DNA from 2 places in the Streptomyces sp. NPDC005483 genome. Region 1 is predicted to be linked to the other one. Evidence: riboswitches for the same ligand, from Rfam matches in the RefSeq annotation. Region 1 holds a riboswitch; the other holds the start of a gene.
The links. A riboswitch is a leader RNA that binds a small molecule or an ion and turns the genes downstream of it on or off. The one in region 1 is predicted to bind glycine.
Positions count from the first base shown of each region.

Region 1 (11,036 bases):
GTCACGAAGATGGCCAGACCAGGCACGATCATGAACTGCGGGTCGACCTGGTAGTAGGTGACCGCCTGGTTGATCATGCCGCCCCAGGACGCCTGCGGGGGCTGGATACCGACGCCGAGGAAGCTCAGCGACGCCTCGAAGAGGATGTTGGTCGGGATGAGCAGCGTCGAGTAGACGATGATCGGGCCGACGAGGTTCGGCAGCAGCTCCCGGAAGAGGATGTACGGCCCCTTGGCCCCCATCCCGCGCGAGGCGTCGACGAACTCCCGCTCGCGGAGGGCCAGCGTCTGGCCTCGCACGATGCGGCCGAGGTAGGGCCAGTTGAAGAAGCCGATGACGAAGATCAGCACGCTGATGTGCAGCGGCAGCCCCTCGAGGCCGAAGGCGCCGCCCTGGAGCGTGGCCGAGATGGCGATGGCGAACAGCAGGAGGGGGAACGCCAGGAAGGTGTCCATCAGCCGGCTGATGATCGTGTCGACGCGGCCGCCGTAGTAGCCGGCGACCACGCCGAGCACGGCGCCGATCGTGTTGGACAGGATCGTGGCGCCGAAGGCGACGACCAGGGAGACCCAGGAGCCCTCGAGGATGCGGGTCGCGATGTCGCGGCCGAACTTCGGCTCCACACCGAGCGGGTGCGACCAGCTCATGCCGCCGAAGTCACCCTTGGGCAGCGAGGTGTTCGGGTCGATCAGATCCTGGTGCAGGGCGTTCGGGTCCAGCCCGAACATGGCCTGGATGGGCCGGGAGAGCACCGCGAGCAGGATCAGCAGGATGACGATCACGCCACCGGCGACCGCCACCTTGTCCTTCTTGAACCGGGACCAGGCGATCTGCCCCAGGGAACGGCCTTCGATCTGCCCCTTTGCGGCGCCGACGAGGACAGCCTCCGGCTGCGCCTCGGCCTGCGCCCCGGTGGTCTCGATCGGTGCGGTCACAGTGACCCGACCCCTCTCGCCGGTGGTGACCGGCCTACACCTGCCGTGGATTACGGCTTTGTCGACTTGCTCAGCGCGCAGGAACGTCTGATCCTGCGTCTGCCTGGGGAGTCTTCAGCTTCGCTGCGATCACCCGCCAGGCCTGGCGAGGAAAGTATGCGTAACCGTGATGCAGTACGAGGGATTCCGTTATCCGAACAGCGGGTAACACACCCCGGACGCATGCCAGTTGGGACAGAACGGCACATTAAATGACCTTCGTGACGATCCGCCGCTATCTACGCGCGAAGAAATGTGGCCGTTATGTAAACGAGGCGAACGCTTGTCATTGCTCTCAGTAGCCACCGCGGGCCGGTGGGTAGCCGTACCCTGCCGCCGGTGACTGCGCGGGCGATCCATGGGCCTCGCGGTCGTAGAACGGACGGGCGCCGGCACGCATCCACAGCGCCACCGGGTCGTACTCGTCGGACATCGCCACGGTCGACACCGGCAGCCCGTCCGGGACGGCGCCGATGGACTGCTGCATCATCGCGCGCACCGAGTCCACGGCCGAGGGACTGGTGTCGTACACGTCCAGGCCGATGGCGAGATACGGCGCCCCGAGCGCCGGCTGCACCCAGGCGCGGCGCAGCGAGCGGACCGCCGGGGTGCGGTGGGCGTTCTGCACGAGCAGGGCGTAGAACTGGGGGATCTCGATGCCGGGTTCCGACAGCCGCAGCGGCCCGGCGGGCTGGCGCTCCAGGCCGGTCGCGATGCGGCGCAGGTCGAGCCAGGGGATGCCGACGCCGCCGCCGGGGGCGTGCGGGTTGAGCCAGAGGCCGTAGTGGTCGGGATAGAGCGTGCGGGCCACGTCGATGCCGTCGACCACTTCGTACGAACGGTTCCAGCCACTGGCGCTCAGTTCCTGGGCCGAGGTCACACAGGGGGCGTAGCCGTAGCCGCCGACCTCCATGTTCCCGTACTGGGCGTCCGGGGAGCCGGACTGGCCGTGCCACAGGAGCATCCAGATCTGGCCGGAGCCGGGGCTCGCGAGTGCCTTGAGCAATGCCTCGTAGGCGTCGTAGCGCCCGGGCGTCACCTGGCGCAGCATGTGCTCGACCTGGCCGGTCGTGGTGCCGGTTCCGCTGGCGCCGCTCACGTTGTGCCGCCCCTTCTTGAAGGTTGCCCCAGGTATGGGAACAGCTTAAGCGCCTACCGGGTCGGGGCTGGTTGACCGTCGGCGGTACGGGGCACGTGTGGCACCCCTGACAACAGGTCTAGTGACCGTGCAGGTAGAAGGGCCGTACCTGCTCGCGCATCCAGTGGCCCACCGGGTCGTCCGCCACGTCCAGCAGGACCAGGTTGACCGGCCATGGCACCGGGGTGTGCCCCAGCGCCCGGCCGAGGGCGTCCATCGGCAGGGTGCGCAGGTCGCCCTCCCACTGGGAGAGTTCCACGCCCACGAACATGACCGGGTCGGCCGTCTCGATGGCGGCCAGGCAGCGGCGGGCCGTGAGGACCACTCCGGTGGCCGCGAACTCGGCGGACGCGGCCGCCAGGAAGTCGACCGGGTCGTCCTGCCAGTCCGGCTCGTAGAGCTTGACCCGGCCACCGGTGTTGGGCCCGTCCAGCGGGGTGCGGCCCACCCGGCACAGGTCGGCGACGGCGGCGGGCGGGAGGGGCACGCCGACCACACCGTCGGGGTTCACCGCGATGCCCACGTGCGGGGGCAGACCGCGGGCGAACTCGACCGCCGGGGCGATGGTGTACGACAGATGGCTGCCGACGACCTGGCGGAACTGCTCCTCGGAGCTGAAGACCGGGACGAAGGCCTGGCCCCCGATCTCCAGAGTGGGCAGGTCGAGGGGGCCGCTGTGCGGACCGCCGCCGTTCGGCAGCGGGATCCAGACGAAGCTGCGTCCGAGCACCTCGATGATCCGGCCGCCCGCCGAGGGCATGCCGAGGGAGGCCGAGAGCACCTCCTCCAGCTCGTTGCCGGGCCATCCGCCGTGCGGATGGGGGTGCGGGTGCGCTTGCCCTGGAAAGTCCGCGGGAAGATCCGCCGGGAAGTCCATCTGTCTGACCGCCTGCTGTGAACCGCTGTTGATGTGGCTGAAGGCTAGCGGGTGCGGCGCAAGGTGGCTCAGCCCGGGAAACCCAGCGCCTCAGCCCGTGAACCCGATCCGCCGCAGCACGGCCGCCGCGTCTCGGTCGATCAGCACCGCCGAACCGCAGCCCTGGGGCAGGTCACCGCGCTCCACGGAGCGGATCAGCCGGGCGGCGGCACCGCGGTGCCGCAGGAAGGCGTACCGCGAGACGCCCCGGCCGCGCTCGCGCTGGCCCTCCAGCGCGGTCTCCGCCGAGACGTCGAGCAGCAGCAGACGCAGGGTGCCGCCCCGGCGCCGAGCCTCGCGGGCCAGCCAGCCCCGCACCCAGGTCTGCGTGCCGCAGTCGTGCACGACGACTCCCTCGCCGGAGCGCAGGGCGCGGCGCAGCCCGGCGTAGTGCGCGAGCCGGACCAGGGGGCGGTAGACGGCGTACGGCAGTAAGCGGGACAGCCGGCCGTCCCAGCGGTCGCGGGTGTCCTGGGAGTCGATCCTGATCCCGTTGACCGCACGCTTCATCAGCGTGGACTTGCCGCTGCCGGGCAGGCCGGTGATGACGACGACGTCCCCCGGGCCGAAGAGCAGGGCGTGCGGGCTGCGGCCCGCGCGGTCGCGCAGGTCACGGACGACCGGGCGGGTGCCGCGGGCCTCGACGGCGTGGGCCGCGGGCTGCTCGGGCAGCGCGATCGCCGAGGTCGTCGCGTACACCGTGGTCCTGTTCACCGTCATCGTCCTCCTCCGGGATCGGGGTTTCCCTCCCCACCGAGCGTAAAGAGAAGGTAATGGATGATCTCTCGCGTTTCTGTACGCGTACCGCCACAGGGCAGTCACAAAGGGAGGAGCAGATGCGGCCCTGCCGTCGGCGTCCGGGGCGTGCAATGATGTCCGCGCCAACTGCATACCGGCCGCTTGAATCCGCGCGGGAGAGTCCCGGGTACGTGTACCCGGGCGCCGAAGGAGCAAGTCCCTCCCTTGAATCTCTCAGGCCCCCGTTACCGCGCGGGCGAGGCACATCTGAAAAGCGGGCCGCCGACCTGAAGGCGGCTCCACCCAAGGTGCAAGCCATGTTCTTCATGGCGAACCTCTCAGGTTCCGATGACAGATGGGGAGGAACCACCTCGCCCGTCACACCCCTGTCCTGGGATCCTTGGAGACGACGTCCGATGAGCAGTTCTGAACCCCGTCGCACCGCGCTCGATGCCCTGCATCGGTCGCTGGGCGCGACGATGACCGACTTCGCCGGCTGGGACATGCCCCTGCGCTACGGCTCCGAGCGCGACGAGCACAACGCGGTACGCACGAAAGCCGGGCTCTTCGACCTCTCCCACATGGGCGAGATCACCGTGACCGGACCGCAGGCGGCCGCGCTGCTGAACTTCGCCCTTGTCGGCAACATCGCCTCGGTCGGTGTCGGCCGGGCCCGCTACACCATGATCTGCCAGGCCGACGGCGGCATCCTGGACGACCTGATCGTCTACCGGCTCGGGGCAACCGAGTTCATGGTGGTCGCCAACGCATCCAACGCCCAGGTCGTGCTGGACGCGCTGACCGAGCGCGCGGCCGGCTTCGACGCCGAGGTGCGCGACGACCGGGACGCCTACGCGCTGATCGCCGTACAGGGACCGGAGTCCCCCGGAATCCTCGCGTCCCTGACCGACGCCGACCTCGACGGCCTGAAGTACTACGCCGGTCTGCCGGGCACGGTAGCCGGCGTGCCCGCGCTGATCGCCCGCACCGGGTACACCGGGGAGGACGGCTTCGAGCTGTTCGTGGCGCCTTCCGACGCGGAGACGCTGTGGCAGGCCCTGACGAAGGCGGGCGAGGGCGTCGGCCTGATCCCCTGCGGCCTGTCCTGCCGGGACACGCTGCGCCTGGAAGCGGGCATGCCGCTGTACGGGCACGAGCTCTCGCGGGAGCTGACCCCCTTCGACGCCGGGCTCGGGCGGGTCGTGAAGTTCGAGAAGGACGGCGACTTCGTCGGACGGGAGGCGCTCGAGCAGGCCGCTGAGCGCGCCGCCGCCGCAACGCCGCGTGTCCTGGTCGGGCTCGTCGCCGAGGGGCGTCGCGTCCCGCGTGCCGGGTACGCGGTCGTCGCGGACGGCGAGGTGATCGGCGAGGTCACCTCCGGCGCCCCCTCCCCCACGCTGGGCAGGCCGATCGCGATGGCGTACGTCGACGCCGCGCACGCGACGCCGGGCACGGCCGGTGTCGGTGTGGACATCCGGGGCAGCCACGAGCCGTACGAGGTCGTGGCGCTGCCGTTCTACAAGCGCCAGAAGTAGCCGCCGTAGGTGATGCTGAGCACAGAGTCGCTGCTCACGCACGCCTTTCGCAGTCCCCCCTTCATCAGCACTCCCCCGCGTACAGGAGAATTCAGGCCATGAGCAACCCCCAGCAGCTGCGCTACAGCAAGGAGCACGAGTGGCTGTCGGGCGCCGAGGACGGCGTCTCGACGGTCGGCATCACGGAGCACGCGGCCAACGCGCTCGGCGATGTCGTCTTCGTGCAGCTCCCGGAGGTCGGTGACACGGTGACCGCGGGCGAGACCTGCGGCGAGCTGGAGTCGACCAAGTCGGTCAGCGACCTGTACTCCCCCGTCTCCGGTGAGGTCACGGAGGTCAACGAGGACGTCGTCAGCGACCCGGCACTGGTGAACTCCGCCCCCTTCGAGGGCGGCTGGCTGTTCAAGGTACGCGTCTCGGAGGAGCCGGCCGACCTGCTCTCCGCCGACGAGTACACCGCCTTTTCCGCCGGCTGAGGAGTCGTACACCTGATGTCCGCACTGAACACGCCCCTGCACGAGCTCGACCCGGAGATCGCCGCCGCGGTCGACGCCGAGCTGGTCAGGCAGCAGTCCACCCTCGAGATGATCGCCTCGGAGAACTTCGCTCCGCTCGCGGTCATGGAGGCGCAGGGCTCGGTCCTCACCAACAAGTACGCCGAGGGCTACCCCGGCCGCCGCTACTACGGCGGCTGCGAGCACGTCGACGTGGCCGAGCAGATCGCGATCGACCGGGTCAAGGAGCTGTTCGGCGCCGAGTACGCCAACGTGCAGCCCCACTCCGGCGCCTCGGCCAACCAGGCCGCGCTGTTCGCGCTGGCGCAGCCCGGCGACACCATCCTCGGGCTCGACCTCGCCCACGGCGGTCACCTGACCCACGGGATGCGGCTGAACTTCTCCGGCAAGCAGTTCGACGTCGTCGCGTACCACGTGGACCCGGCGACCGGTCTGGTCGACATGGCCGAGCTGGAGAAGCTCGCGCGCGAACACCGGCCCAAGGTGATCATCGCGGGCTGGTCGGCGTACCCGCGCCAGCTGGACTTCGCGGAGTTCCGCCGGATCGCCGACGAGGTCGAGGCGTACCTGTGGGTCGACATGGCCCACTTCGCGGGTCTGGTCGCGGCCGGGCTGCACCCCAACCCCGTCGAGCACGCGGACGTGGTCACCTCCACCACCCACAAGACGCTGGGCGGCCCGCGCGGCGGGATCATCCTCGCCAAGCAGGAGTTCGCGAAGAAGCTGAACTCCTCCGTGTTCCCGGGCTTCCAGGGCGGTCCCCTGGAGCACGTGATCGCGGCGAAGGCGGTGTCCTTCAAGGTCGCGGCGGGCGAGGAGTTCAAGGAGCGCCAGCGGCGTACGGTGGACGGTGCGCGCATCCTCGCCGAGCGTCTGACGGCCGACGACGCCCGGGAGGCCGGGGTCGACGTGCTCTCCGGCGGCACCGACGTGCACCTCATCCTCGTCGACCTGCGCGAGTCCGAGCTGGACGGGCGGCAGGCCGAGGACCGTCTCCACGAGGTCGGCATCACGGTCAACCGCAACGCCGTCCCGAACGACCCGCGCCCGCCGATGGTCACGTCGGGCCTGCGGATCGGCACGCCCGCCCTGGCGACCCGCGGCTTCACGGCCGAGGACTTCACCGAGGTCGCGGACGTCATCGCCGAGACACTGAAGCCGTCGTACGACGTGGACGCACTGAAGGCCCGGGTCAAGGCCCTCGCCGACAAGCACCCGCTGTACGCCGGTCTGAACAAGTAGTTCCCCGGTGGGGGCACCCGACGACGTGTGCCCCCACCCTTTGTGAAGGAGTTCCCGTGGCCATCTCGGTCTTCGACCTGTTCTCGATCGGCATCGGCCCGTCGAGCTCCCACACGGTCGGCCCGATGCGCGCGGCCCGCATGTTCGCCCGCCGCCTGCGCAAGGAGGACCTGCTGCCGGCCGTCGCCTCGGTCCGCTGCGAGCTCTACGGCTCCCTGGGCGCGACCGGCCACGGCCACGGCACCCCGAAGGCGGTGCTGCTCGGCCTGGAGGGGGCGTCCCCGCGCACGGTGGACGTGGAGAACGCGGACGACCGGGTGGCGGACATCAAGGCCACGGGGGTCCTGAAGCTGCTCGGTGAGCGCGAGATCCCGTTCTCCTTCGACGACGACCTGGTGCTGCACCGCCGCAAGGCGCTTCCGTACCACGCGAACGGCATGACGGTGTGGGCCTACGACGCCTCGGGCGCCGAGCTCATGTCGAAGACGTACTACTCGGTGGGCGGCGGGTTCGTCGTCGACGAGGACGCCATGGGCGCGGACCGGATCAAGCTCGACGACACGGTGCTGAAATACCCCTTCCGCACCGGCGACGAGCTGCTGCGGCTGGCGAAGGAGACCGGTCTGTCGATCTCCTCGCTGATGCTGGAGAACGAGCGGGCCTGGCGCACGGAGGACGAGATCCGGGCCGGCCTGCTGGAGATCTGGCAGGTGATGCGGGCGTGTGTGTCGCACGGGATGTCCCGTGAAGGCATCCTGCCGGGCGGCCTTCGCGTACGTCGGCGCGCGGCCGTCACCGCGCGCCAACTCCGCGCCGAGGGCGACCCGTTGGCCCACGCGATGGAGTGGATCACGCTCTACGCGATGGCGGTGAACGAGGAGAACGCGGCGGGCGGACGGGTGGTGACCGCCCCGACCAACGGGGCCGCCGGCATCATCCCCGCGGTGCTCCACTACTACATGAACTTCGTGCCCGGCGCCGATGACGACGGCGTCGTGCGGTTCATGCTCGCCGCCGGTGCCATCGGCATGCTCTTCAAGGAGAACGCCTCCATCTCCGGCGCCGAGGTCGGCTGCCAGGGCGAGGTCGGCTCGGCCTGCTCGATGGCCGCGGGCGCCCTCGCCGAGGTCCTCGGCGGCTCCCCCGAACAGGTGGAGAACGCGGCCGAGATCGGCATGGAGCACAACCTGGGCCTGACCTGCGACCCGGTCGGCGGCCTGGTCCAGATCCCCTGCATCGAGCGCAACGGCATGGCCGCGGTGAAGGCGGTCACGGCGGCGAAGATGGCGCTGCGGGGGGACGGCTCGCACAAGGTGTCCCTGGACAAGGTCATCAAGACGATGAAGGACACGGGGGCGGACATGAGCGTGAAGTACAAGGAGACTGCGCGGGGCGGGCTGGCTGTGAACATCATCGAGTGCTAGGGCGTCAGGCCCGCGCCGGCGTCTCCGTGTCCTTCGGTCGGTTCAGACGTCCGCGAGCAGGACTGCCGGGTGTTCCACGCAGTCGGCCACGTGGCGCAGGAAGCCGCCGGCCACTCCCCCGTCGCAGACCCGGTGGTCGAAGCTGAGGGAGAGCTGCATGACCTTGCGGACGGCCAGGGAGCCGTCGACCACCCAGGGCTTGTCGACGATGCGGCCCGCCCCGAGGAGGGCTGCCTCCGGGTGGTTGATGATGGGCGTCGACCCGTCCACGCCGAACACCCCATAGTTGTTGAGGGTGAAGGTCCCACCCGTCAGACGGTCGGGCGGCAGGCCACCGCCGCGGGCCAGCTCGGTCAACCGGGCCAGTTCCGCGGCCAGTTGCACGGTCGTCATGCGGTGGGCGTCGCGGACCACGGGGACGACCAGGCCACGCTCGGTCTGGGCGGCGAACCCCAGATGGACCTCACCGAAGCGGACGATCTCCCGGCGCTCGGTGTCGACCGTGGAGTTCAGCTCCGGGTAACGGGTCAGTGCGGCGACGCAGATACGGGCCAGCAGGGCCAGCAGCCCGATGCGGCGGCCGGGTTCGGCGGCCTCCAGCGCCTTCTTGGCCTGGAGCAAGCCGGTCGCGTCCACGTCGACCCAGGTGGTGGCGTCGGGAATCTCGGTGCGGCTGCGGGAGAGCTTGTCCGCGACGGCACGGCGGACTCCGCGCAGCGGGATGCGCTGACCACCGGCTTCCGGGGCGGACTGCGACTGCGGCACCGGGTCGGGGGAGGCCGTCCGCCCGGCTCGCTCGACGGCCTGCTCCACGTCACGTCTCAGGACGACACCGGCCGGGCCGGACGGCGACAGCTCGGCCACATCGATCCCGTGCTCCTGAGCCATCCTGCGCACGAGGGGCGAGATCACCCGGGGTGCGTGCGGCAGGGGGACAGGCGATGAGATCCGCCGACGGCGACGGCTGGGGGCCGGGCCGTGTCCTGTCCCGTACCCGATCAGGACGTTGCCCGAGCCGGCCTGTTCCTCCTCCCGGTACCGCTCCGCGGCCGCGTCGGCCGGGGCGACCGGGTCGGCGGAGAGTGCCGTGCCCGCCTCGCCCACCGTGATCAGGGGCTCCCCCACCCCCAGCGCCGAACCCGCCTCCGCGTGCAGTCGCAGCACCGTGCCCGCGTACGGGACCGGTACCTCGACGGCGGCCTTGGCGGTCTCGACCTCGATGACGATCTGGTCGACGGTCACCGTGTCGCCGACCGCGACCTTCCATTCGATGATCTCGGCCTCGGTCAGCCCTTCCCCGAGGTCGGGCAGCCGGAACAACTGCTCCCGCAGCGCCGCAGTGGTCATGCGACCGCTCCCTTCAGAAGATGCCGAGTGTCCGGCGCGTCGTCGAGCTGGAGCCGGTCGACGGTGTCGAGGATCCGGTCGACACCGGGCAGATGGGCGTGTTCGAGCTTGGGCGGCGGATACGGGATGTCGAACCCGGCGACCCTCAGCACCGGTGCGGCCAGCGAGTGGAAGCAGCGCTCCTGGACGCGTGCGGCGATCTCCGCTCCGACTCCGGCGAAGCCCTGGGCCTCCTGCACGACCAGACAGCGCCCGGTCCGGCGTACCGAGGCGCTCACCGTCTCGTCGTCGAAGGGCACCACGGTCCGCAGGTCCACCACTTCCAGTTCGACGCCCTCGGACGCCGCGGCGTCCGCGGCCGCGAGGGCGACGGGCACCGACGGTCCGTACGCGACGATCGTGGCGTGGCGGCCCGCCCGCCGGATCGCGGCCCGCCCGAACGGCAGCGCACCGCGCCGCTCCAGGTCGGCGTCCTCCCTCGACCAGTACAGCTTCTTCGGCTCCAGGAAGATCACCGGATCGGGGTCGGCCACGGCGTCCCGCAGCAGCCAGTAGGCGTCCTCGGCCGTGGCCGGGGTCACGACCTTCAGGCCGGGCGTGTGCGCGTAGTACGCCTCGCTGGAGTCGCAGTGGTGCTCGACCCCGCCGATCCCGCCCGCGTAGGGGATGCGGATCACCATCGGCAGCGCGAGCCGCCCCCGGGTCCGGTTGCGCAGCTTGGCGACGTGCGAGGCGATCTGCTCGAACGCCGGGTACGCGAAGGCGTCGAACTGCATCTCCACCACGGGCCGGAAGCCGCCCATCGCCATGCCGACGGCCAGTCCCACGATGCCGGCCTCGGCCAGCGGGGTGTCGAAGCACCGCTCCTCGCCGAAGTCGCGGGTCAGTCCGTCGGTGATCCTGAAGACGCCGCCCAGCGGACCGACGTCCTCGCCGAAGACGAGCACGCGCTCGTCCTCGCGCAGCGCGTCACGCAGGGCGGTGTTCAGCGCCTGCGCCATCGTGACCTTCGCCATGGCTGTCAACGCTCCTGAGTCTGAAGCCGGGTCTGCATCTCTGTCTGCTGGGACTGCAACGGCGTCTGCGACCGGGGCTGCTGCGTGGTGGGTTCCGCGGCCTCCGCCAGCTCGGCCGCCAGCAGGGCGCGCTGTTCTCGCAGTTGCGGGGTCGGCTCGGCGTAGACGTGTTCGAAGAGCTCCAGCGGGTC
Region 1 is NZ_JBEXEA010000008.1:319,265-330,300, forward strand. Features, by position in the region: gene ABZT06_RS18230 (ABC transporter permease) at 1-935, opposite strand, end outside; gene ABZT06_RS18235 (enhanced serine sensitivity protein SseB C-terminal domain-containing protein) at 1,270-2,025, opposite strand; gene ABZT06_RS18240 (enhanced serine sensitivity protein SseB) at 2,192-2,989, opposite strand; gene ABZT06_RS18245 (AAA family ATPase) at 3,080-3,748, opposite strand; glycine riboswitch at 3,930-4,027, shown strand; gene gcvT (glycine cleavage system aminomethyltransferase GcvT) at 4,183-5,301, shown strand; gene gcvH (glycine cleavage system protein GcvH) at 5,400-5,777, shown strand; gene glyA (serine hydroxymethyltransferase) at 5,793-7,058, shown strand; gene ABZT06_RS18265 (L-serine ammonia-lyase) at 7,115-8,482, shown strand; gene ABZT06_RS18270 (dihydrolipoamide acetyltransferase family protein) at 8,525-9,829, opposite strand; gene ABZT06_RS18275 (alpha-ketoacid dehydrogenase subunit beta) at 9,826-10,845, opposite strand; gene pdhA (pyruvate dehydrogenase (acetyl-transferring) E1 component subunit alpha) at 10,851-11,036, opposite strand, start outside.

Region 2 (11,036 bases), on a different contig from region 1:
CGTGTCGTTCCTGTCGAACGTGGTCGTGGCCGCGCTGATCGTGTTCCTGGGCGACAAGTTGGGCGTGGGTGCCCAGCTGTCGACCGGTGTCGTCGTCGTGCTCGGCATCCGGATCTTCTCGAACGCCGCGGCCATCCGCCGGCACGTCTTCCGGGCGTGACGCCGATGAGCGAGCAGGACGAGACGCCCAGCGGCGGGCTGCGCAAGGAACTGCCGGAAGAACTGCCGACGACGCCTGCCGAGAAGGCCGAGAAGGCCGTGGGGCCCGGCACCCCGGCCGCGGAGCCAGGGCTGACCGGACGTCAGCGGCTGGTGCAGGGTTTGTGGCCGCCGCGCGTTACCCGGGCCCAACTCATCGTCGCGGTGCTGCTGTTCGGCCTCGGGTTCGGCCTTGCCATCCAGGTGGCGTCCAACAGCGACAGCGACAGTGCGCTGCGGGGGGCGAGGCAGGAAGATCTCGTACGCATCCTCGATGAACTGGACGACCGTACTCAACGTCTTGAAGACGAGAAGCAGGGCCTCGAGAAGCAGCGGGACGAGCTGGAGAACAGCTCCGACCAGGCCGAGGAGGCCCGCAAGCAGACGGTCGAGAAGGAGCGGCAACTCGGCATCCTCGCGGGCACGGTGGCCGCGCAGGGGCCGGGCATCACGATGACGATCGACGACACCAAGGGCAGGGTCGAGGCGGACATGCTGCTCGACGCGATCCAGGAGCTGCGAGCGGCCGGTGCCGAGGCGATCCAGGTGAACGGCGTACGGGTCGTCGCGGGAACGTATCTGTCGGATTCGGACAAGAGCGTGAGCGTCGACGGGAACAAGATCACCGCGCCGTTTCGTTTCAAGGTCATCGGCAATCCGCAGGACCTCGAACCGGCGCTGAACATCCCTGGAGGCGTGGTGCAGACTCTTGAGAAGGAGCAGGCCACCGTTACCGTCGAGCGGTCGGACAAGATCGTCGTGGACGCCTTGCGAGCGGCGAAGCGGCCTGACTACGCTCGGTCGTCCTCTCAATGAACCGGGGGTGCATGGGGGGCATCCGGCCAGGGCATGAGGTTGCGGGGGGTCGGCGCACCGAATGGGTGGTGCGTGGTGGAAACTGTCTGGTGGCAACGGACGTTGTGAGGATGTCCGGGTCGACCGGTGTGTTCAATCAGGGTTCGTCCTGCCCCACGGGCGGGTCTGTTTCGGTCAAGGGGAATCGCCCGTGAAGTTGTTTCAGAAGTTGTTCGGCAAGAGCGCGCGAGAAGGTAGCGACAACGCGACCGCTCGTCATCGCGCACAGCCCGACGCCGAGGGCCAGCGCCCGCTGTTCCGGGACCAGGTCGCCGGCCAGGGTGGTGACGTTTCCGGAGGTCAGGGCGTGCCGTCTGTTGACCCTGCCCAGTCCGGCGGCATAGGTTTCGGACAGCCGTCAACCTCAAGTACGGGTGGAGGGTTTTCCCCTATGTCGGCCCTGGTGTGTACGAGGTGCGGTAACCGCAACGCGGAGAACAGCCGCTTCTGCTCCAACTGCGGCGCCCCGCTGCGGGCCGGAGCCGTGCCCGAGCGTCCCTCGGAGACGACCTCCACCATCTCCATCTCGGGACTCGAGGCCTACGACTCCGAGGTCACCGGCCAGACGCAGATGCCGGCGCTCTCCCCGGAGGCACAGGCGGCCGTCGACGCGCTCCCGCTGGGCTCCGCGCTCCTGGTGGTGCGCCGCGGGCCGAACTCGGGCAGCCGCTTCCTGCTGGACGGCGAGCTGACCACGGCCGGCCGTCACCCGCAGAGCGACATCTTCCTCGACGACGTCACGGTCTCGCGCCGGCACGTGGAGTTCCGCCGCGGCCAGGACGGCTCGTTCACGGTGTCCGACGTGGGCAGTCTCAACGGCACGTACGTCAACCGCGAGCGGATCGACTCGGTCGCTCTGAACAACGGCGACGAGGTGCAGATCGGCAAGTACCGGCTGGTGTTCTACGCGAGCCAGCGAGGCTACTGACCCTCCCAGGGAAGGTCCATGCTTCAAACACCGAGCGGCGGTGCCGGACACGGCACCGCCGCCACGGACAGTGGGCTGATGAGCATCGGCACCGTGCTGAACACGCTGCGCGACGAGTTCCCCGAAGTCACGATCTCCAAGATCCGTTTCCTGGAGTCCGAGGGCCTCATCGAGCCGCAGCGGACTCCCTCCGGGTACCGCAAGTTCAGCAACCGCGACGTCGAGCGCCTCGGCCATGTCCTGAGGATGCAGCGGGACCACTATCTGCCGCTCAAGGTGATCCGGGAGCATCTGGACGCCATGGAGCGCGGCGAGGCCGTCGCACTGCCCACGGTGGGCCGCCAACGGGACGGAGAAACGGTCCTGGAGGTCTCCGAAGGTCCGACCGCGGCCCGGATCGGCCGGGCCGAGCTGCTGGCCGCCGCCGAGATCGACGAGTCCCAGCTGACCGAGTGGGAGTCGTACGGGCTCATCACGCCGCTGCCCGACGGGGCCTACGACGCCGAGGCGGTGACCGTGGCCGCGCTCGTCGTGGAGCTCGGTCGGTTCGGCATCGAGCCGCGCCATCTGCGGGCGATGAAGGCGGCCGCCGACCGTGAGGCCGGGCTCGTGGACCAGGTGGTGGCCCCGCTGAAGCGCCACCGCAACCCGCAGACCCGTGCACACGCCGAAGCCCGTGCCAAGGAACTCGCGGGGCTCACGGTGAAGCTGCACGCGGCGCTTGTGCAGACCGCGCTCGGCGTACGCCTGCCCTGAGGGCCCCGGGCACCGGATCATCACCCGTTTCCTGCCCGACTACCCAAACGTCCCGGGCACGGCCTAGGGTTGCTGTGTGAACGAGCTCGATGTCGTAGGTGTCCGGGTCGAAATGCCCTCCAACCAACCGATCGTGCTTCTGCGTGAAGTGGGAGGCGACCGCTACCTCCCCATCTGGATCGGGCCGGGGGAGGCGACTGCGATCGCCTTCGCACAGCAGGGCATGGCCCCCGCGCGACCGCTGACCCACGACCTGTTCAAGGACGTGCTGGAGGCGGTCGGCCAGGAGCTCACCGAAGTGCGCATCACGGACCTGCGTGAGGGCGTCTTCTACGCGGAGCTGGTCTTCGCCAGCGGGGTCGAGGTGAGCGCGCGGCCGTCCGACGCCATAGCGCTGGCGCTGCGCACCGGGACGCCGATCTACGGCAGTGACGGGGTGCTCGACGACGCCGGCATCGCGATTCCGGATGAGCAGGAGGACGAAGTGGAGAAGTTCCGCGAGTTCCTCGACCAGATCTCCCCCGAGGACTTCGGCACCAGCAGTCAGTGAGGCAGCCGCGGCCGGTCCGGCGGATCAGTGGTCCGTGACGGGTCGGCCGTGTCCGGTCGTCCCCGAAATGCCGGCATTTGCCACCGGCGCGTGAGAGCGTCCTGCGGCCCGTTCGGAGCGCATTCGGCTAGCCTTTCCCCGCGGTGGGGTACGGCAAACCACTCCTAGGGTGATTATCACTCGGCGTGGCGATCGTTGACGCACCCCTGGTGACTGCCTACCGTCGAGAAGGCAGGTCAAGGACGGAGGTCGGCGTGAGAAGCAGCGGCGACGGTACGGCTGGGGGTGCCCCCGGACGGAGTCTCGGGGCAAGCGGTCCGTACCCTCCCCCAAGCTCTCAACTTCGGTCGAGTTGGGGGGATCCCCATCACGGCAGCACGGCCGATCACGCTCCGCAGCGACCGGCGGCCGTGCCGAGCAGCGGAGGGGCGACGTCCATGGCGTCCGAGCAGATCGGCTATCGCGGTCCCACGGCGTGCGCCGCGGCCGGCATCACCTACCGGCAACTCGACTACTGGGCGCGCACCGGGCTCGTGGAGCCGAGCGTGCGGCCCGCCCACGGGTCGGGGACGCAGCGGCTCTACAGCTTCCGGGACGTCGTCGTCCTGAAGATCGTCAAGCGATTCCTCGACACCGGGGTGTCGCTGCAGAACATCCGCACCACGGTCCAGCATCTGCGTGAGCGCGGTTTCCAGGACCTGGAGCGCATGACCCTCATGAGCGACGGGGCCACGGTCTACGAGTGCACCTCGCCCGACGAGGTCCACGCGCTGCTCCAGGGCGGCCAGGGGATCTTCGGGATCGCCGTGGGCGTCGTGTGGCGGGACGTCGAGAGTGCCCTGTCGCAACTGCACGGGGAGCGCATCGACACCGGGGAGACGCTCATCGGGCACAACCCCGCGGACGAGCTGGCCAGGCGCCGCAACCGGGCGGTCTGACGCTGCCCCCGCTCTCTCCCGCGGGGCATTGTCAGTGGCGTAGGGCAGCATCGGACATGTGAGAAAAGCGCCCACGATCCTGCATCTCGACATGGATGCCTTCTACGCCTCGGCGGAGCAGGCGTCCAAGCCGAGTCTGCGCGGGAAGGCGGTCGTCGTGGGCGGCCTTGGGCCGCGGGGAGTGGTGGCCACCGCGTCCTACGAGGCCCGGGTGTTCGGGGTGCACTCGGCGATGCCCATGGCCCAGGCGAGACGGCTCGCGCCGAACGCCGCATACCTCGTGCCGCGCTTCGGGTTGTACAAGGCGATCAGCGAACAGGTGATGGGGCTGCTGCGGGAGCTGTCGCCGCTGGTGGAGCCACTGAGCCTGGACGAGGCGTTCGTGGATCTGGAGGCCGGGTCAGCGGCCTGGGACGAGGCCTCGGCGCGACTGGTTGGGGCGAAGCTGCGGGCCGACATACGGGCCTTCACGGGGCTCACGGGGTCGGTGGGGCTGGCCGCGTCCAAGATGCTCGCGAAGATCGCCTCCGAGCAGGCCAAGCCGGACGGACTCGTGGTGATCGAGCCTGGCACCGAGCGGGCGCTGCTCGGGCCGATGTCGGTGCGGACGCTGCCCGGGGTGGGGCCGGCGACGGGGGACCATCTGCGGCGGGCCGGGATCCATACGGTCGACGACATCGTCGAGGCGGGGGAGGACGAGCTGGTCCGCCTGCTCGGGAAGGCGCACGGGCACGGGTTGTACGGCATGGCGCTGGCACGGGACGAGCGGGCCGTGGTGGCGGAGCGGGAGACCAAGTCGGTGTCCGTGGAGGACACGTACGACGTGGACATCCACGACCGGGTTCGGGTGGGGCTCGAGGTGCAGCGGTTGGCGGACCGGTGTGTGCGGAGGTTGCGGGAGGCCGGGCTGTCGGGGCGGACCATCGTGCTGAAGGTGCGGCGGTACGACTTCTCGACCTTGACGCGGTCCGAGACCTTGCGGGGGCCCACGGATGATCCCGCGGTGGTGCGGGAGGCTGCGCTGCGGTTGCTGGAGGGTGTCGACTCTACGGGGGGTGTGCGGCTGCTGGGGGTGGGGGTTTCGGGTCTTGCCGACTTCACTCAGGAGGATCTGTTCGCGCAGGCCGCGGGGGAGGGAGTGGATCATGCCGTCGAGGAGGTGGCTGATGACGTACCCGCTGAGGAGCGGGACGTGGTGGTCGAGCGGCGGTGGGTCGCCGGGCATGACGTGCGGCACGCCGAGTACGGGCACGGGTGGGTGCAGGGGAGTGGGCTGGGGCGGGTGACTGTGCGGTTCGAGACGCCGGATTCGGAGCCGGGGCGGGTACGGACGTTTCTTGTCGACGATCCTCGGCTGGAGTCGGCGGAGCCGTTGCCGTTGGTCGAGGTGTCGGGTTGCCACCCGCACCACCCGTGACGGTCTCGTCGTCGGGTGCGGGGGCCCTGTGGGGGTTGAACGCCGTCGGCGGCCGGCGGCCGACGGGGCGGTGGAGGATCGTCGGGCGGTGGTGGATCGTCGGCGGCTGGGGTGAGGCTGCGGAGGCCTGACGGGCTGTGGCGGGTCGGGGGGCGTTGTAGGGCGTTTGTCGGGACCGGTGGGTGCGCAGAGCGGCTGTCGGGGGCCGGGTGGGTTGGCGAGGCGTGTGGGGCGTCTGTCGGGGTCCGGGTGGGTCGGCAAGGCGTGTAGGACGTCCGACGGGCTGGGGTGGGGATGGAGGCGCGTGGCAAGGATCGGCTGGGCCGGGAGCGCTTGTCGGAAGCCGGGTGGGTTGGCGGGGCGTGTGCAGGGCGTCAGGCGGGGGTGTGGCCAAGGCCGGCGGGGTTGCAGGGCGTTTGTCGGGGTCAGCGTGGGGCGGCGGGCCTGTAGAGCGCGGGGGCGTGCGGCGAGGGGTGGCGGGCTGTGCAGGGCGGCTGGTGGGATCCGTGTGGGTCGGCGAGGCGTGTAGGACGTGGGGCGGGGCTGGGTGGAGGTCGGCGGGCAGGAGAACCCGGGGTGGGCTCTGGCGGGGCGTGTAGCAGGCGCGGCGGGCATCAGAGGGTGGGGTGGCTCTGGCGCGGCGTGTAGCAGGTCTGGCGGAGTTGGAGGGCGAGGGCGGCCGGGTTGTAGGGCGACTGGTGGCGTCTGTATGGGTCGGCGAGACGGGTGGGACGTCGGGCGGGGCTGGGGTGGGGGTCGCGGTGGGTATCAGAGGGTGGGGTGGCTCTGGCGCGGCGTGTAGCACGTCTGGCGGAGTTGGAGGGCGAGGGCGGCCGGGTTGTAGGGCGGCTGGTGGCGTCTGTTTGGGTCGGCGAGACGGGTGGGACGTCGGGCGGGGCTGGGGTGGGGGCCGCGGTGGGTATCAGAGGGTGGGGCGACTCTGGCGCGGCGTGTAGCACGTGCGGCGGAGTTGGTGGGCGAGGGTCGGCTGGGTTGTAGGGCGTCTGTTGGGGTCCGTGTGGGGCGCTGAGGTGTGCAGGACGTCCGGCGGGGCTGGTGGGCGAGGGCATGCAGAGCACGGGGCGGGAAGGCTCTGGCGAGGCGTGTAGCGCTCCGGGGGAGCTGATGGCTGGGTGGGCGGGGCGGTGGCTGAGGGGGGTGGGCCGGCGGTCAGGCTTCCGCGTCCTCCGTGCCTGCCAGCTTGCCGAAGTCCCGGTCCGGGGGTGGGGCTGGTGCGGTCACGTCGAGGCCGTAGTGGTGGTAGAGCTGGAGTTCCTGGTCGGGGGAGAGGTGGCGGCCGACGCCGAAGTCGGGGGCTTCCTTGATGAGGGTGCGGTCGAAGGGGACGCGCAGGGTGCCTTCGACCAGTTCGCTCGGCTCCAGGGGGACGAAGGCGTCCCGGGAGAAGAGGCCGGTGCGTATGGCGGCCCATTCCGGCACGCCGGTCGCGTCGTCGAGGTAGACCTCGTCGATGGTGCCGATCTTGGTGCCGTTGCGGTCGAACGCCTTGCGGCCGATCAGGTTGCGCGGATCGATGTCGGTCTGCACGTGCCCTCCACTTGGTCGCAACACATCCGAAGCGGTCGTAAGCACTACGAAAGAGCACATCGGGGTGTGCGGCCACTCGAAGACTCGTGCGTCAGCCCCGCTGGTAGGCTTGCCAGCGGCTGCTGACCCCGTGCGGGAGAGTCCTCCAGACACCATCGGAGGCGCCGAAGGAGCAAATCCTCCCCGGAATCTCTCAGGCTCACGTACCGCACGGACGAGGTCACTCTGGAAAGCAGGGCGGGCGTCGACGGCTCCCGCTCTCACCGACGGTGAAAGCCGGCGGCCTTCGGGCGGCCGGTGAAGCTCTCAGGTCGAGATGACAGAGGGGGAGGCCGTCGGGGTACCCGTGCCGGGGTACCCCTCGAAGGTCGCGTCAGACCAGGAGGCCTCCGCAATGACCGCCCATCGCATTCCGCTCTCCGAGCTCGAACAGGGAATCCCCTTCGAGCAGCGTCACATCGGCCCTGATCACGAGGCTCGGGCCAAGATGCTCGCGCAGGTCGGCTACGGCTCGCTGGACGAGCTCACGGCCGCCGCGGTGCCGGATGTGATCAAGAACGCCGATGCGCTGGAACTGCCCGGCGCGCGCACCGAGGCCGAGGTGCTGGCCGAGCTGCGGTCGCTGGCCGACCGGAACCAGGTGCTCGACTCCATGATCGGGCTCGGGTACCACGGCACCTTCACCCCGCCCGTCATCCTGCGCAACGTCATGGAGAACCCGGCCTGGTACACGGCCTACACGCCGTACCAGCCGGAGATCTCGCAGGGTCGCCTCGAGGCTCTGCTCAACTTCCAGACCATGGTCGCCGACCTCACCGGGCTGCCGACCTCCGGCGCCTCGCTGCTCGACGAGGGGACCGCGGCGGCCGAGGCCATGGCGCTGTCCCGTCGCATGGGGAAGAACAAGAAGGGGCTCTTCCTCGTCGACGCCGACGTGCTGCCGCAGACCATCGCCGTGATCGAGACCCGTGCCGAGCCGACCGGTCTGGAGGTCGTGGTCGCCGACCTCAGCGACGGGATCCCGGCCGAGGTCGCGGGGCGTGAGATCAACGGGGTGCTCGTTCAGTACCCCGGCGCCTCCGGGGTCGTACGGGACATCAAGCCGCTCATCGACCAGGCTCACGAGCTCGGCGCGCTGGTGACCGTCGCCGCCGATCTGCTCGCGCTGACGCTGCTGAAGTCGCCGGGCGAGCTCGGGGCGGACATCGCGGTCGGGACCACGCAGCGGTTCGGTGTGCCGATGGGCTTCGGCGGGCCGCACGCCGGTTACATGGCGGTGCAGGAGAAGTTCGCCCGGAGCCTGCCCGGGCGGCTCGTGGGTGTGTCCGTGGACGCCGACGGCAACAAGGCGTACCGGCTCGCGCTGCAGACCCGTGAGCAGCACATCCGCCGGGAGAAGGCGACCAGCAACATCTGCACCGCGCAGGTGCTGCTCGCGGTCATGGCCGGAATGTACGCCGTGTACCACGGGCCCGACGGGCTCAAGGGCATCGCCCGGCGGACCCATCGGTACGCCACCATCCTCGCGGCGGGGCTCCGCGCCGGTGGCGTCGAGGTGGTGCACGGGTCCTACTTCGACACGCTGACCGTGCGGGTGCCGGGCAAGGCCGCCGAGGTCGTCTCCGCGGCGCGGCGGAACGGCGTCAACCTGCACCTCGTCGACGCCGACCTCGTGTCCCTCGCCTGCGACGAGACCACCGCGCGGGCACAGGTGGCTGCCGTGTGGAACGCCTTCGGGGCCGAGGCCGACATCGAGGCGCTGGACGCGGCCACCGAGGAGGCGCTGCCGGACGCGCTGCTGCGTGGCGACGACTTCCTCACCCACCCCGTCTTCCACCAGCACCGCTCCGAGACCGCGATGCTGCGCTATCTGCGCAGGCTGGCCGACCGCGACTACGCGCTCGACCGCGGCATGATCCCGCTGGGCTCCTGCACCATGAAGCTCAACGCGACCACGGAGATGGAACCGGTCACCTGGCCCGAGTTCGGGCAGCTGCACCCCTTCGCGCCCGCCGAGCAGGCGCAGGGCTACCTGACGCTGATCCGGGAGCTGGAGGAGCGGCTCGCCGAGGTCACCGGGTACGACAAGGTGTCGCTCCAGCCGAACGCCGGTTCGCAGGGCGAGCTGGCCGGGCTGCTCGCCGTACGCGGGTATCACCGGGCGAACGGTGACGAGCAGCGGACCGTGTGTCTGATTCCGTCGTCCGCGCACGGGACCAATGCCGCCAGCGCAGTGATGGCGGGCATGAAGGTCGTCGTCGTGAAGACCGCCGAGGACGGCGAGATCGATGTCGAGGACCTGCGGGCGAAGATCGAGCAGTACCGCGACGAGCTGTCCGTGCTGATGATCACGTACCCCTCGACGCACGGTGTGTTCGAGGAGCACGTCGCCGACATCTGCGCGCAGGTGCACGAGGCCGGCGGCCAGGTGTACGTCGACGGGGCCAACCTCAACGCGCTGGTGGGGCTGGCCAAGCCGGGCCACTTCGGCGGTGACGTCTCGCACCTGAACCTGCACAAGACCTTCTGCATCCCGCACGGCGGCGGTGGCCCGGGCGTCGGTCCGGTCGGCGTACGGGCGCACCTGGCGCCGTATCTGCCGAACCACCCGATGCAGCCCGCGGCGGGCCCGGAGACCGGCGTCGGGCCGATCTCGGCCGCGCCCTGGGGTTCCGCGGGGATACTGCCGATCTCGTGGGCGTACGTGCGGCTCATGGGCGGTGAGGGGCTCAAGCGGGCCACGCAGGTGGCGGTGCTCTCCGCCAACTACATCGCCAAGCGCCTCGAGCCGCACTACCCCGTGCTCTACACCGGCCCCGGCGGGCTGGTCGCGCACGAGTGCATCATCGATCTGCGGCCGCTGACCAAGGCGACCGGGGTGAGCGTCGACGACGTGGCCAAGCGGCTCATCGACTACGGCTTCCACGCGCCGACCATGTCGTTCCCGGTGGCCGGCACGCTGATGATCGAGCCGACCGAGTCCGAGGACCTGGGTGAGCTGGACCGGTTCTGCGAGGCGATGATCGCCATTCGCGGAGAGATCGAGAAGGTCGGTTCCGGCGAGTGGGCCGTCGACGACAACCCACTGCGGAACGCTCCGCACACCGCTGGTGCGCTGGGCGGTGAGTGGGAGCACGCGTACACGCGTGAGGAGGCCGTGTTCCCGGCCGGGGTGTCGGTCGCGGACAAGTACTGGCCGCCGGTGCGGCGGATCGACCAGGCGTTCGGTGACCGGAACCTGGTGTGTTCGTGCCCGCCGCTGGACGCGTACGAGGACTGACCTGAGGCGATGAGGGCCCCGTTTCGGCGGGGCCCTTTTCTTTGCGCCGGCGTTTGCGCCGGGGCCGGGCCTACTCCGTCGCCAGTGACACTTCGGTCGACTTGATGAGGGCGACCACGGGGGTGCCGGCGGTCAGGGCGAGATCGGTCGCGGCGTCCGCGGTGATCGCGGAGGTGAGTTCGGCCCCCTCGACGGCGATCTTCACGGTGGCCATGGCGGGGCCGGTGGTCACGGCGGTGACCGTGCCCGGGAGCTGGTTGCGGATGGACACGCCCCGGACCGGGGCCGTGGCGAGGGACACCTCCGTCGACTTCACCAGGGCGCGTACGGGTGCGCCCCGGGTGAGGCCGAGTTCCTCGACGGCGTCCACGGTGATCGCGGCCGTGAGGTCCTGGCCGCCGTCGAGCCGGATCTTGACCGTCGCCATGGCCTCGCCCGGTGTGACGGTCGTGACGGTGCCGGGAAGCTGGTTGCGGATGCTAAGGATCATGGGCATCAACTTAGGGCGCTGTGCGGCTCCTGTCGGGTATGCGCGATCAGCCCGTGTGGACGCGCGGACGGCGGGC
Region 2 is NZ_JBEXEA010000034.1:71,568-82,603, reverse strand. Features, by position in the region: gene ABZT06_RS40900 (small basic family protein) at 1-160, shown strand, start outside; gene ABZT06_RS40895 (DUF881 domain-containing protein) at 166-1,014, shown strand; gene ABZT06_RS40890 (FHA domain-containing protein) at 1,076-1,981, shown strand; gene ABZT06_RS40885 (MerR family transcriptional regulator) at 2,000-2,737, shown strand; gene ABZT06_RS40880 (bifunctional nuclease family protein) at 2,814-3,287, shown strand; gene ABZT06_RS40875 (MerR family transcriptional regulator) at 3,542-4,225, shown strand; gene ABZT06_RS40870 (DNA polymerase IV) at 4,284-5,642, shown strand; gene ABZT06_RS40865 (PRC-barrel domain-containing protein) at 6,813-7,190, opposite strand; glycine riboswitch at 7,314-7,409, shown strand; gene gcvP (aminomethyl-transferring glycine dehydrogenase) at 7,585-10,470, shown strand; gene ABZT06_RS40855 (TOBE domain-containing protein) at 10,541-10,960, opposite strand; gene ABZT06_RS40850 (amino acid transporter) at 11,007-11,036, opposite strand, start outside.
Region 2: it holds a riboswitch for glycine, as region 1 does, so the genes downstream of both, gcvP (aminomethyl-transferring glycine dehydrogenase) here and gcvT (glycine cleavage system aminomethyltransferase GcvT) in region 1, are expected to answer to the same signal.